One region of the Stenotrophomonas sp. 82F1 genome, then DNA from elsewhere that is predicted to be linked to it. Evidence: predicted binding sites of a transcription regulator. Region 1 holds the regulator's gene; each other region holds the start of a gene.
The links. Region 1 encodes FliA, which starts transcription of late flagellar genes. Its sites were predicted from a motif close to TAAAGTTTNNCNNNCNNNGGCCGATAA; they were not measured.

Region 1 (4,386 bases):
GCCGCCAGCTCGGCATCGCGGTGCACGAGGCCAACAGCGGCACCGATCTGGACCAGCTGCTGGAGCGCCTGAAGGACTACAAGCTGGTGCTGATCGACACCGCCGGCCTGGGCCCGCGCGACCGCGCACTGGCCGCCCAGCTGCAGTGGCTGCGCGCTGCCCGCCAGGTCCGCACCCTGCTGGTGCTGCCGGCCAACACCAGCTTCGGCGACATGGACGAGGTGGTCCGCCGCTTCGGCGCGGCCAACCTGCAGGGCCTGGTGCTGAGCAAACTGGACGAGACCGGCCGCTTCGGCAACGCCCTGTCGGTGGCGGTGGACCACAAGCTGCCGATCGCCTGGGTGACCGATGGCCAGGACGTCCCGGACGACCTGCACCGGGCCAGTGCAGCCAATCTTGTACTTCGCCTTGAAGATTTGCGCCGCGCGGCCGATATGCCCTGCAACCCGGAGTTGAACCATGCCGTCGCGTGAGTACGCCAAGCTGACCACCACCTTCCCGCTGACGGCGACCCGCAGCGAGCCGCTCGGCCCTGTGCGCACGATTGCCGTGACCGGCGGCAAGGGCGGCGTCGGCAAGACCAACGTGTCGGCCAACCTGGCCGTGGCGCTTGCCGGCATGGGTAAACGCACCCTGTTGCTGGATGCCGACCTCGGCCTGGCCAACATCGACGTGATCCTCGGCCTGAGCCCCACCAATACCCTGGCCGACCTGGTCGCTGGCCGCTGCAGCCTGGATGACGTGATCATCGAAGGCCCGAACGGCGTGCTGGTGGTCCCGGCCGCGTCCGGCCGCCGGCACATGGCCGAGCTGGCCCCCGCCGAGCATGTGGGCCTGGTCAACGTGTTCTCCGAACTGGAGCGCGAGCTGGACATCATGGTGGTGGACACCGCCGCCGGCATCACCGATGGCGTGCTGACCTTCTGCCAGGCCGCGCAGGACACCGTGGTGGTGGTCTGCGATGAACCGGCCTCGATCACCGACGCCTATGCCCTGATCAAGGTGCTGTCGCGCGAACGTGGCGTGGACCGCATCCAGGTGGTGGCCAACATGGTGCGCGACCCCAACGAAGGCCGCGTGCTGTACGAGAAGCTGACCCGCGTCTGCGAGAAATTCCTCGCCGATGTCTCGCTGAACTACCTCGGCTGCGTGCCGCAGGACGATTGGCTGCGCCTGTCGGTGCAGCGCCAGCAGCCGGTGGTGAAGGCCTATCCGTCCAGCCCGTCGGCACTGGCGATCACCGAGATCGCCCGCCGCACCGCCCGCTGGCAGGCACCGACCGAGCCGCGCGGTGGCGTCGAATTCTTCCTTGAACGCATCATCAAGCAGCGTGGGGTGGCCGCATGAAAGGCGCCGCCCAGTACAGAGAGGTCCAGCGCACGGCGGCCAACGAGGTCATCGCCCAGCACTCGGACCTGGTGCGGCGCATCGCCCACCACCTGGCCGCACGCCTGCCGGCCAGCGTCGAAGTGGACGACCTGATCCAGGCCGGCATGATGGGCCTGATCGAAGCGTCGCGCAGCTACGACGCCGACCAGGGTGCCTCGTTCGAGACCTACGCCTCGATCCGCATCCGCGGTTCGATGATCGATGAGATCCGTCGTGGCGACTGGGTGCCGCGTTCGGTGCACCGCCGTGCCCGCGACGCCGCTGCCACCATCCGCCGCCTGGAGCAGAGCACCGGCCGCGCCGCCAGCGCCACCGAAGTGGCTGCCGCGATGGAGATGCCGCTGCCCGAGTACCTGCGGCTGATGGAAGACGCCTCGCGCGGGCAGGTGCTGAGCCTGGAATCACGCATTGAAGACCAGGGCGAGCTGGACACCGTCGCCCAGGGCGGCCCGACCCCGCAGCAGGTGCTGGAACGCGGCGAGTTCGGCCGCGAGCTGGGCAATGCCATCGGCCACCTGCCCGAGCGCGAACAGCTCGTGCTGTCGCTCTACTACGAGCAGGAACTGAACCTGAAAGAGATCGGCGCAGTGCTCGGCGTGAGCGAGTCGCGGGTCTGCCAGATCCACGGCCAGGCGGTCCTGCGCCTGCGTGGCCGACTGAAGATTTTCGAGGCGGCCGACGCCGGCCTCGAGAGCTGATCAACAAAGGAACTCTGCTTTGAACAAGAACATGCGCATCCTGATCGTCGACGATTTCTCGACCATGCGTCGTATCGTCAAGAACCTGCTGGGCGATCTGGGCTTCACCAATACCGCCGAAGCCGAGGACGGGCATGCCGCGCTGTCGTTGCTGCAGAGCCAGCCGTTCGACTTCGTGGTGACCGACTGGAACATGCCGGTGATGACCGGCATCGAACTGCTGAAGGCGATCCGTGCCGATGCCAAGCTGAAGACCCTGCCGGTGCTGATGGTGACCGCCGAAGCCAAGCGCGAGCAGATCATCGAAGCGGCGCAGAACGGTGTGAACGGTTACATCATCAAGCCGTTCACCGCACAGACGCTGGAAGAGAAGCTCGGCAAGATCTTCGAACGCCTGGCGGCCAGCGCTTGATGGACACCACGGTCGACAAGAGCGCCCTCGCCCTGCGCCTGCAGGAAGCCCTGGATGCATTGGAATCCGGCGACGAGGCGGCCTGGCGCCAGCGCATCGACGGCCTGGTGGCGCTGCGCACCCAGCCGATGATGAGCGGCCTTTCGCGGCTGGCCCGCGAACTGGGCCAGGCACTGGGCGAACTGCCGACCGTGCCCGATGAAGCCGGCGAGCTGGACGACGCCTGCGCGCGCCTGGACCACGTGGTGGCGATGACCGAACAGGCCACCCACCGCACCCTGGACCTGGCCGAAGAGTGCCGCAACCTGACCGAACAGCTGCGCGCCGATGGCCTGCAGCCGGGCCAGGACGTGCAGCTGGACCGCATCCGCCACAACCTCACCGAGATCGCCCTGACCCAGAGCTACCAGGACCTGACCGGACAGATCATCCGCCGCGTGGTGGGCATCGTCCGCCGCGTGCACGAGGGCTTCGGCGCGCTCGGCCTGCCGCCGGAACAGCATCGCACCGACCCGGAACTGGCCGGGCCGGCACTGAAAGGGCTGGACCGCCATGCGGTCTCGCAGAACGACGCCGACGACCTGTTGTCGGATCTGGGGCTGTAACCATGGGCGCGGTAGCCGACGACATCACTGCCGATTTCATCATCGAGGCCCAGGAAATCCTGGATCGCCTCGGCGAACAGCTGGTGTCGCTGGAACAGGCACCGCAGGACAATGAACAGCTCAACGCGGTGTTCCGTGGCTACCACACGCTGAAAGGCGGCGCAGGTTTCCTCGGCATCACCGCGATGGTCGAACTGTGCCACGCCGCCGAAGAGGCGCTGGGCGCTGCGCGTGCCGGCCAGGCCGTACTGCAGGCACATCACTTCGATGCCGCCCAGCAATCACTGGACTACCTGCAGTCGATGCTTGACGCGGTGTCCTCGGGTACCGAGCCCGGCTTTGCCCCGCCCGAACTGGTCGCCCAGTTCGACGTGCATGGCGGTGGCGCGGCTGCGCCCTCGGCCGCCACGCCGGGTGCCGGCGGTGGCGACCTGATCACCGACGACGAGTTCGAAGCCCTGCTCGACCAGCTGCACGGCGGCAAGGCGCCAGCACCCGTGGCGGCGGCGAAGAAGGCCGACGACATGATCAGCGAAGACGAGTTCGAGGCGCTGCTCGATCAGCTGCATGGCGGTGCCGCCCCGGGCAGCAACGCCATCGCAGGGATTGCTGCCGCACCGGCACCACGACCGGCGCCCGCGCCGGCCGCACCCGCGGCCAAGCCGGCGCCCAACAAGCCCGTCGCCGAAGCCGAACACACCGTGCGCGTGGATACCAAGCGCCTGGACGCCATCGTCAACCTGATCGGCGAACTGGTGCTGTCACGAAACCGGTTGAAGACGTTGCGCACACGCCTGCGCGATGAAGAGCTGGACCGTGCCGTGTCGACGCTGGATATCGCCACCGCGCGCCTGCAGTCGGCAGTGATGCGCACCCGCATGCAGCCGGTCGGCAAGGTGTTCTCGCGCTTCCCGAAGGTGGCGCGCGACGTTGCGCGTTCGCTGAAGAAGGAAGTGGACCTGGAACTGATCGGCGCCGAGACCGAGCTCGACCGCAACCTGGTCGAAGCGCTGGCCGACCCGCTGGTGCACCTGGTCCGCAACGCCATCGACCATGGCGTGGAAATGCCTGATCTGCGCGAAGCGCAGGGCAAGCCGCGGATGGGCCACGTGCGCCTGTCGGCGCAGCAGGAAGGCGACTACGTCAGCATCGAAGTGCAGGACGACGGTGCCGGCATCGATCCGGAAAAGCTGCGCGCCAAGGCACGCGAAAAGGGCCTGATCGATCCGGAAGCCGCCGCCCGCCTGAGCAGCGAGGAATGCCTGCACCTGGTGTTCCTGCC
Region 2 (4,386 bases), on a different contig from region 1:
CTGGTCGCCTGGGTGCCGCTGCTGGGCCTGTCGCACTCGCTGGCCCTGTTGCTGCTGGGCGTAATAGTGCTGGACCTGGGCGGGCAGGCGTTGCATGTGTCCAACCAGGCCCTGCTGCTGCGTGCACCGGCCGAACGGCATGGGCGCCTGGTGGCGCTGTACATGCTGTTCTATGCGGTGGGCAGCGGTGCGGGCGCCGCCGCAGGCACCTGGATGCAGGCGCGCTACGGGTGGCCGGCGGTGTGCGTGCTGGGAGCGGGAATCGCCCTGCTGGCCTTGGCGTGGTGGGCGGCGTGGCGCATTCCGCGCAACGCCGCCGCGTAGCACCGAATCTGTTCGAGGCCCTGCCGCGCGCGCTGCAGGCTCAACGTTGCAGCGCGCGTCGCCCGGGTGCCTCCGGCAACGCTTCGTCGGCCACCACCACACGGTTGCGGCCCTGTCGCTTGGCGGCATACATCGCCGCGTCGGCGCGCGCCATCACCCGCTCGTAATCGGGATGCCCATCGTGCCCGGCCACGCCGATGCTGGCGGTCAGCCCCAGCGTCTGTCCATTCGGCAGGGTGATCGGCGATTGTGCAATCTGCCGGCGCAGGCTTTCGGCAATCACCTCCGCCTGCGACTCGCTCGCCGCCACCAGCACCACCACGAACTCCTCGCCGCCGTAGCGGAACAGGTAGTCGCTGCCACGGGTCTGCTGGCCGAGCAGGGCGGCAACGTGCTGCAGTGCGCGGTCGCCGGCGTCGTGGCCGTGGCCATCGTTGATCGCCTTGAAGTGATCCAGGTCCAGCAACAACAGCGAGAACGGCGTGTGGTTGCGCGTGGACAATTCGATCTCACGGCGCAGCACGGTCGGCAGGAAGCGCCGGTTGAGCAGGTTGGTCAGCGCATCGCTGCCCGCATCCAGTTCGCCGATGCGTTCGAACAGCAGGGTCATCAGGTTGCGGATGGTGGCCAGGTCTTCGCGGATCGCCGGCAGGGCGGCCAGACGCCGTGCCGGATCTTCATCCGTGGCGCGCTGCAGGCTGCTGTCGATGCGTGCCATCAAGCCGCCGACCTGCTGCGTCTCGCTGCTTTCGCCGAAGCTGGGAATGCCCTTGTGGGTGAACCACAGGCCGAATTCCGAGGTCGCCAGACTGGCGTTGTCGGCGCCTGTCGCATGGCCGGCGAGGGTGTACAGCAGGCTGTTCTCCCAATCCAGCAGCAGGGCGCGCTGGCGCTCGCGCTCGGTGCTGACGTTCTGCACCAGCGAGAACAGCCGGTACGCTGCATCGGTGCGCGACGAGCGCTCGCGGGCGTGCGTGTAGGCCAGGGTCATGCCCTCCATGGCGATGTCCATGATCGCGCTGAGGCAATCGATGGCGGCGAAGGCGGTGTCGCTGTCATCGGCGTCGGCGCGCAGGCGCACGAACAGCTCGTGCTTGAGCACGCGTGCTCCGCGAGTCACCAGGTCAACCGGAATGCCGACCCGCGCATGCACATCGCCGATCACCCGCTGTGCGGCGACCGTAGCGGCAATGCCATCCGCATCGGTGGTCAGCAGCTGCGCCAGCCAGCGCTGCATCGCCGGTTGCAGGCGCTGCTTGACCTGTTCATGGGACAGGAAGCGGCGCGCACGCGTGTCCTGCAGCAGCACCTCGTAGAAGCGCTGCGCCAGCATTGGCGGTGCATCGGCGGCCACGGCATGCAGCAGTGCGGCAGCGGCGGGGCCGGCCTGCAGCAGGCAGTGCTGCCAGGCCTGGGCCAGCGGTTGGCTGGCTTCGTCCAGTTGGGGTGTATCCACGTCGATCTCTAGCGGCGCACAACAGACCACGGTATCGGCCGCAGCTGTCGACGGTTGATGGCAGGTAAGCCGGTCAGTTTAAGCGCCATGCAGGCCGAAAAACGCCGGCAGAGCACATGCCGGCCGATGCCGCAATGCGTTGACGCATTTGAGAATCACTCGCATTTGTGAAAAAATGACGGCAGGAACCGAGCTGCGCGCATCCCGCAGTGATCGTTCCGCCTCCCCCGTCGCCGCCTCGTGCCCAATGCCAGAGGCTTCCGCTGCCCTGCCAGAAGGTCCAGAACATGCCTGCAAACACACTTTCACCGCGCCCGCTGGCGCTCGCCGTCGCCGCGCTGCTGGCTGCCGGTACGATTACCGCGCACGCGGAAACCGATGCCACCGATATCGATACCGTGCATGTCACTGCTTCGCAGATCGCACGACAGGCACTGGGCACCTCCACCATCACCGCTGAAGACATCGCCAAGCGGCCGCCGGTCAACGACATCGCCGAGCTGCTGCGGACGATGCCCGGCGTCAATCTGACCGGCAACAGCGCATCGGGCCAGTACGGCAACAACCGGCAGATCGATCTGCGCGGCATGGGGCCGGAAAATACCCTGATCCTGATCGACGGCAAGCGCGTGGGTGCACGCGACGCGGTGCGCATGGGTCGCAGTGGCGAGCGCAACACGCGCGGCGATACCAACTGGGTGCCGGCGGAAATGATCGAGCGCATCGAAGTACTGCGCGGCCCGGCGGCGGCGCGCTATGGCTCGGGTGCCTCCGGTGGCGTGGTCAACATCATCACCAAGCGCCCAACCGGCGACCTGACCGGCGCGGTTGATCTGTACGGCCTGGTGCCCGAACACAGTGCCGAGGGTGGCAGCGAGCGCGTCGGCCTGCAGCTGAGCGGGCCGATGACCGACACGCTGTCGTTCCGGCTGTACGGCAACCTCAACAAGACCGATGCCGATTCGCTGGATCTCAACCGCAACTTCGCCACCGCTGCCAACGCGGTACCGCCGGCGGGCCGCGAAGGCGTCAAGAACCGCGATGTAAACGCACTGCTGCGTTGGGACGTGACCGCCAACCAGGTGATCGAATTCGAGGCCGGCACCAGCCGCCAAGGCAACATCTATGCCGGCGACCGTGCGGTCAGCACCACCGGAACCTCCACCGGCGTCGACCTGGCCGCGCTGGCCGAGCAGCAGGCCGAGACCAACCGCATGTACCGCAGCACCGGCGCGATCACCCATCGCGGACGCTGGGGCGATGTCAGCTCGCGGCTGACGGCAGCGGTGGAAGGGGTCAACAATTCGCGCATCAACGAAGGCCTGGCCGGTGGCCCGGAAGGCAGCTTCAACGGCGCTGACTGGTCGACCTCGCGCCTGCGCAACTACCAGCTGGACGGCGAGGTCAGCTTCCCGACCACCCTCGGCGGCGCCGGGAACGTGTGGACGCTGGGCTTCGAATACCTCGACAGCCGGTTGACCGATCCGTATTCCATGAGCCAGTCCAGCAGCAGCGGGGGTGGCATTCCGGGCCTTTCGGCCGACCGCGCACGCGGCAAGTCCGATGCGCAGACTACCGCTGTCTACGTGGAAGACAACATCTACCTGGGCGAACGCTGGATCGTGACCCCGGGCCTGCGCTTCGACCATCACAGCCAGTTCGGCAACAACACCAGCCCGAGCCTCAACGCGCAGTTCCGGCTCAACAGTGACTGGGTGGTGAAGGGCGGCATCGCACGCGCGTTCAAGGCGCCGAACCTGTATCAGTCCAACCCCGACTATCTGTATTACACCCGTGGCAACGGCTGCCCGAACGCGTTGCCGAGCCTGGGCGCCGGCTGCTACATGCAGGGCAATGCAGATCTCAACGCAGAGACCAGCCTGAACAAGGAACTGGGCGTGGAGTGGGCACCGCAGAGCGGCTGGCAGGCCTCGTTGACCTATTTCCACAATGACTACAAGGACAAGATCCAGGCCGGCTACACCCAGATCGGCCTGACGGCCGACAGCAAGGGCCGCATCTTCCGCTGGGAAAATGCCCCCAAGGCGGTCGTGCAGGGGCTTGAAGGCAACCTGGTGATTCCGCTGCTGGGCGAGCAGGGCGACCGCCTGAAGTGGAGCAACAACTTCACCTACATGGTGGAGAACGAAAACAAGAGCACCGGCCAGCCGCTGTCGGTGATTCCCAAGTACACCGTCAACACCATGCTGGACTGGCAGGCCACCGAGCAGCTGTCGCTGCTGCTCACCGGCACCTTCTACGGCAAGCAGGAACCGGCCACGACCAACATCAACAACGACCCGCGCTGCACGGCCAGCTGCGATGCGTCCACCGTGCTGCAGACCCGTGGCGCGTACAACGTCTGGGGCGTGAGCGCGCGTTACAAGGTGACCGACACGGTCAGCGTGGGCTTCGGCGTCAACAACCTGGCCGACAAACGTCTGTTCCGCGAAGCCAACAGCAGTGATGCCGGTGCGGCGACCTACAACGAACCCGGTCGCGCGTACTGGGCGAGCCTGCGTTTCGGGTTCTGATCCGATGCGCTCGCCAGGCATGGCCTGGCGCTACCGGAGGCGGGCACGTCACACCGGTAGCGCCGGGCCATG
Region 3 (4,386 bases), on a different contig from region 1:
CACCATCGAGATCGAGGGCCGCCGCGACGGTGACATGCTGTGCATCGAGGTGCGCAACCAGAACAGCACGCTGCAGCAGCCCGGGGCGCCCGGTGGTCATGGCATCGGCCTGTCCAATACGCGGCTGCGCCTGCGCGAGCTGTACGGCGATGCGGCCGAGGTGCGCCTGGACCTGCTCTGGCCGCAGGGTGTGGCCTGCAGGGTGCGGTTGCCACTGCGGATGCTGGACGATGCCGATGACGCTCCCGAGTTTGTCGTGCACGGTAGTGCCGCATGAGCCTGAGCGTGCTGGTGGTGGACGACGAGCCGATCGCCCGGCGCGCGGTGACGCGCCTGCTGCACGGTGATGCGGACATCGACCATGTAGCCGAGTGCGGTGACGGAGTGTCTGCCGTGGCAGCCATCCGCGCGCAGTCGCCGGACCTGGTGTTCCTGGATGTGCAGATGCCTGGCATCACCGGTCTGGACGTGCTGGCCACCATCGGCGCCGCGCGGATGCCGGCCACGGTATTCGTCACCGCCTACGAGCAGTATGCGGTACGCGCATTCGAGGCCAATGCACTGGATTACCTCGTCAAGCCCTTCAGTCGCGAGCGTTTCGCGGCCACCTTGCTGCGCGCGAAGTGCCGGCTGGCCCAGGCCGCCAATGCCGCCGACAACACGCGCCTGCTGCAGGCGCTGGATGTACTGCGCAGGCGCGAGGATCATCTGCAGCGTATTGCCGTACGTGATGGCGAGGCGATGCTGCTGCTGGCGGTGCAGGACATCCTCTGGATCCGCGCCAATCGCAATACGGTGCAACTGCATCTGGCCGATCGCGTGCACGAGCTTCGCGAAACCATGAACAGCCTGGCTGAACGGCTGGATCCCAGGCATTTCGCCCGGGTGCATCGCTCGGCCATCGTCAACATCGCGCGGGTCAGGACGATCCACCCCTGGTTCAATGGCCATCACGTACTCACCCTGGAGAACGGCCAGCAGCTGCGCATGAGCCGCTACCAGAACGACGCCTTCCTGCGGCTGGTGTCGGCGCGCTCGGAGGCGTGAGTGCCTGCTGCCGGGCCAAGCGCCGCCGACCCGACGGCGATGGCATGCAGAATGTCATCGGTTCCTATCGCCGATGCCATCGGGCTTGCCTAGAATCGAGGCATCCCGGTAGGTCCCGGGCGCTGTCGAGTGAATGGATTCAATGAAGATTCTGTTGACCGGAAGTTCCGGGCGGATAGGGCGCGCGATCTTCGGTGCGCTGGCGGGTGCCAATGAGGTGGTGGGGCTGGACCGCAGTCCCTTCGCCACCACGCGCGTGATTGCCGATGTCACCGATCGCCGGGCGCTGGAACGCGCCGTGCAGGGGGTCGACGCCGTGATCCATACCGCGGCGCTGCACGCGCCGCACGTGGGCCTGGTGCCTGACACGGTGTTCCAGCAGATCAACGTGGAGGCGACCGCGAACCTGCTGCTGCTGGCGCGCGAGGCCGGCGTGCAGCGCTTCGTGCTGACCAGCACCACGGCGTTGTATGGCCATGCCGTGGTATCCGGCGGCTGCCGTTGGATCGACGAGGACACCGAGCCGCTGCCACGCACGATCTACCACCGCACCAAACTGCAGGCCGAGGCCGCTGCCGAAGCGGCGGCAAGTGCAACGTTCACCGTGCGCGTGCTGCGGATGGCACGCTGCTTCCCCGAGCCGCCTGACCGCATGGCGATGTTCCGCCTGCACCGCGGTATCGACGCGCGCGACGTGGCCAGCGCCCATGCCGCGCTGCTTCACGATGAAGGCGCGCCCTTCCAGCGTTACCTCGCCTGTGCGCCGACGCCTTTCCGGCGCGAGGACTGCCTGCAGCTGGCCGCCGATCCGCGCCAGGTGCTGGCGCGCCGCGCACCGCAGCTGCTGGCCGAGTTCGAGCGCCGTGGCTGGCCGCTGCCGCTCAGCATTGACCGGGTCTACGACAGCAGCCGGATGCGTGCAGCACTGGGCTGGCAGCCGCGGTTCGGTCCAGAGGACGTCCTGCAGCAGTACGCCGCGGGCAGCATCGAGGTCCTGCCCCGTGCGGAGTGGATCCGCGACCGCGTCGCCGAATAGAGTCGCCGGACAGAACAGGCGAGCAGCACAGGCCTGCGTCGACGGCCGCAGCTGAGCAGGTTCAGGTTTGTCCGCGCGGTGGGCCTCAACCTCGCCCGGCCATTGCCGCTAACCCGGTGCGCGCCTTCCCGCGCCGGAGTCCGATCCGGCGGGGCAGGCGGCCCGCGCGATGGATCGCGCATCTGCGCGGTGCCCTGGTGGCACCGGTCGACCTGAACTGCCTGCGGATCCTTCCATGCCTCCTTCCCGTTCCGTCGCTGCCCGTCGCCCCGGCAGCATCGCCCACAAGCTGATGCTGGGCACCGCGGTGATCGCGTTGCTGTGCTTCGGCGCGACCGCGTTCCTGATCTATCACCAGGCCAGTTCGGCGCTGGTGTCGTCCTCGCGGCAGACCATGGCCAGCGAAGCCCGTGCCGAGGCGCGCCAGGTGGCTGCCGACCTGGGCACGGCCTTCGCCAGCAACGATGCGATGGTGGAAACCGTGCTGGCCCAGCGTGCGCGCGGTGATGCGCCCGATCGTGCCAGCCTGGCCAATGTGATCGGCGAGCAGCTGCACGCGCACCCGGAATGGCTGGGCAAGAGCACCATGTGGGAGGCCAATGCCTTCGACGGCAAGGACGCCGAGTTCGTCAACAGCGAGGCGCACGACGCCACCGGCCGCTACATGAGCTACTGGGCCTGGCAGGACGGCAAGCCGCAGCAGTCGACGATGACCGACTACACCGAGACGCCCAGCGGCTCGGGCAACTGGTACATGGTGCCCAGCCGCGACAAGCTGCCGCTGGTCAGTGAACCGTATGCCTACGACATCGGCGGCAAGCAGGTGCTGATGAGCACGCTCAGCACGCCGATCGTCGAGAACGGTACCTTCCTCGGTGTCTTCACCGTCGACTTCTCGCTGGACGCGCTGCAGAAGCACCTGGCCACGCTGACGCCGATGGGTGCCGGCCGTGTCGAGCTGCTGTCGCCGAAGGGCGTGGTGCTGGCCTCGGCCGATGCTGCCGAGATCGGCAAGCCGCGCACCGATGCCGCCACCCTCGGCATGCTGGCGCAGATCGCCGCCGACAAGACGTACGAAGCGTTCGAGCCCGACGCTGCCGGCAACGTCCGCCTGTACGTGCCGCTGCAGGTGGGTGACGCGCCGCAGCGTTTCGCGCTGGGCGTGGTGGTGCCGCACGCGGTGATCATCGCGCAGGCCCGTGAGCTGCTGTGGATCATCCTGCTGGTGGGTGTGGTGGCCGCGCTGGTGCTCAGCGGTGGTGTCTACCTGCTGCTGCAGCGGCTGGCCGTGCGCCCGCTGGCGCAGGCGGTGCGCATCGCCGGTGACGTGGCCGCGGGCAAGCTGGATACCGCCATGCCGGCGCTGGGCAACGACGAAGTGGGCCGCCTGCTGGACGCGATGCAGGGCATGCGTGGCCAGCTGCAGGCGGTGATGGCCGCACAGGCGGAGATGGCGCGTCGCCATGATGCCGGTGAAATCAGCTACCGCATGGATGCCTCGGTGTTCCCGGGCGAGTACGGCCGCATGGTGGCCGACAGCAACCAGCTGGTGGCCGACAGCAACGCGGTCACCCAGCGCCTGGTGGAGGTGATGCAGCGCTACGCGGTGGGCGACCTGAGCGTGGACATGGAGGCACTGCCGGGCGAAAAGGCGGTATTCACCGCTGCCATGGCAACCACCAAGAGCAACCTGGCGGCGATCAACGAGCAGATCCAGCAGTTGGCCGCCGCCGCCGCAGCGGGCGATTTCGCGGTGCGCGGCGATGTGCAGCGCTTCGAGCATGATTTCCGCCGCATGGTGGAAACCCTGAACACCATGATGCAGGTCAGTGACCACAACCTGGCCGCACTGTCGACGCTGCTGCGCGCCATCGCCGCCGGTGACCTCAGTACGCGGATGGAGGGTGACTTCCACGGGGTGTTCGCGGTGATGCGCGATGATGCCAACAGCACCGTGCAGCAGTTGACCCAGATCGTCGGCCAGATCCAGCAGTCCGCTTCCAGCATCCGCCTGGCCGCAGGCGAGATCGCGTCGGGCAACAGCGACCTGTCACGCCGCACCGAACAGCAGGCGGCCAACCTGGAAGAAACCGCCGCGTCCATGGAGGAGCTCACCTCCACCGTGCGCCAGAACGCTGATCACGCCCTGCAGGCCAACAAGCTGGCGGCCTCGGCCGCAGGCGTTGCCAGCGAAGGCGGGCAGGTGGTCAGCCAGGTGGTGCAGACCATGGAGCAGATCGAGACTTCTTCGCAGCGCATCGCCGAGATCATCTCGGTGATCGATGGCATCGCCTTCCAGACCA

Region 2: a site for FliA is predicted at 1,812-1,838, ahead of AC13GI_RS00710 (GGDEF domain-containing protein). Genes of this name have one in related genera too.
Region 3: a site for FliA is predicted at 2,169-2,195, ahead of AC13GI_RS20625 (methyl-accepting chemotaxis protein). Genes of this name have one in related genera too.

Annotation. Positions count from the first base shown of each region.
Region 1 is NZ_JBSPUD010000002.1:14,999-19,384, reverse strand. Features, by position in the region: gene flhF (flagellar biosynthesis GTPase FlhF) at 1-473, shown strand, start outside; gene AC13GI_RS02475 (MinD/ParA family ATP-binding protein) at 460-1,347, shown strand; gene AC13GI_RS02470 (RNA polymerase sigma factor FliA) at 1,344-2,087, shown strand; gene cheY (chemotaxis response regulator CheY) at 2,107-2,499, shown strand; gene AC13GI_RS02460 (protein phosphatase CheZ) at 2,499-3,104, shown strand; gene AC13GI_RS02455 (chemotaxis protein CheA) at 3,107-4,386, shown strand, end outside.
Region 2 is NZ_JBSPUD010000001.1:166,765-171,150, forward strand. Features, by position in the region: gene AC13GI_RS00705 (MFS transporter) at 1-324, shown strand, start outside; gene AC13GI_RS00710 (GGDEF domain-containing protein) at 365-1,780, opposite strand; gene AC13GI_RS00715 (TonB-dependent siderophore receptor) at 2,068-4,314, shown strand.
Region 3 is NZ_JBSPUD010000032.1:26,615-31,000, forward strand. Features, by position in the region: gene AC13GI_RS20610 (sensor histidine kinase) at 1-277, shown strand, start outside; gene AC13GI_RS20615 (LytR/AlgR family response regulator transcription factor) at 274-1,047, shown strand; gene AC13GI_RS20620 (NAD-dependent epimerase/dehydratase family protein) at 1,190-2,083, shown strand; gene AC13GI_RS20625 (methyl-accepting chemotaxis protein) at 2,319-4,386, shown strand, end outside.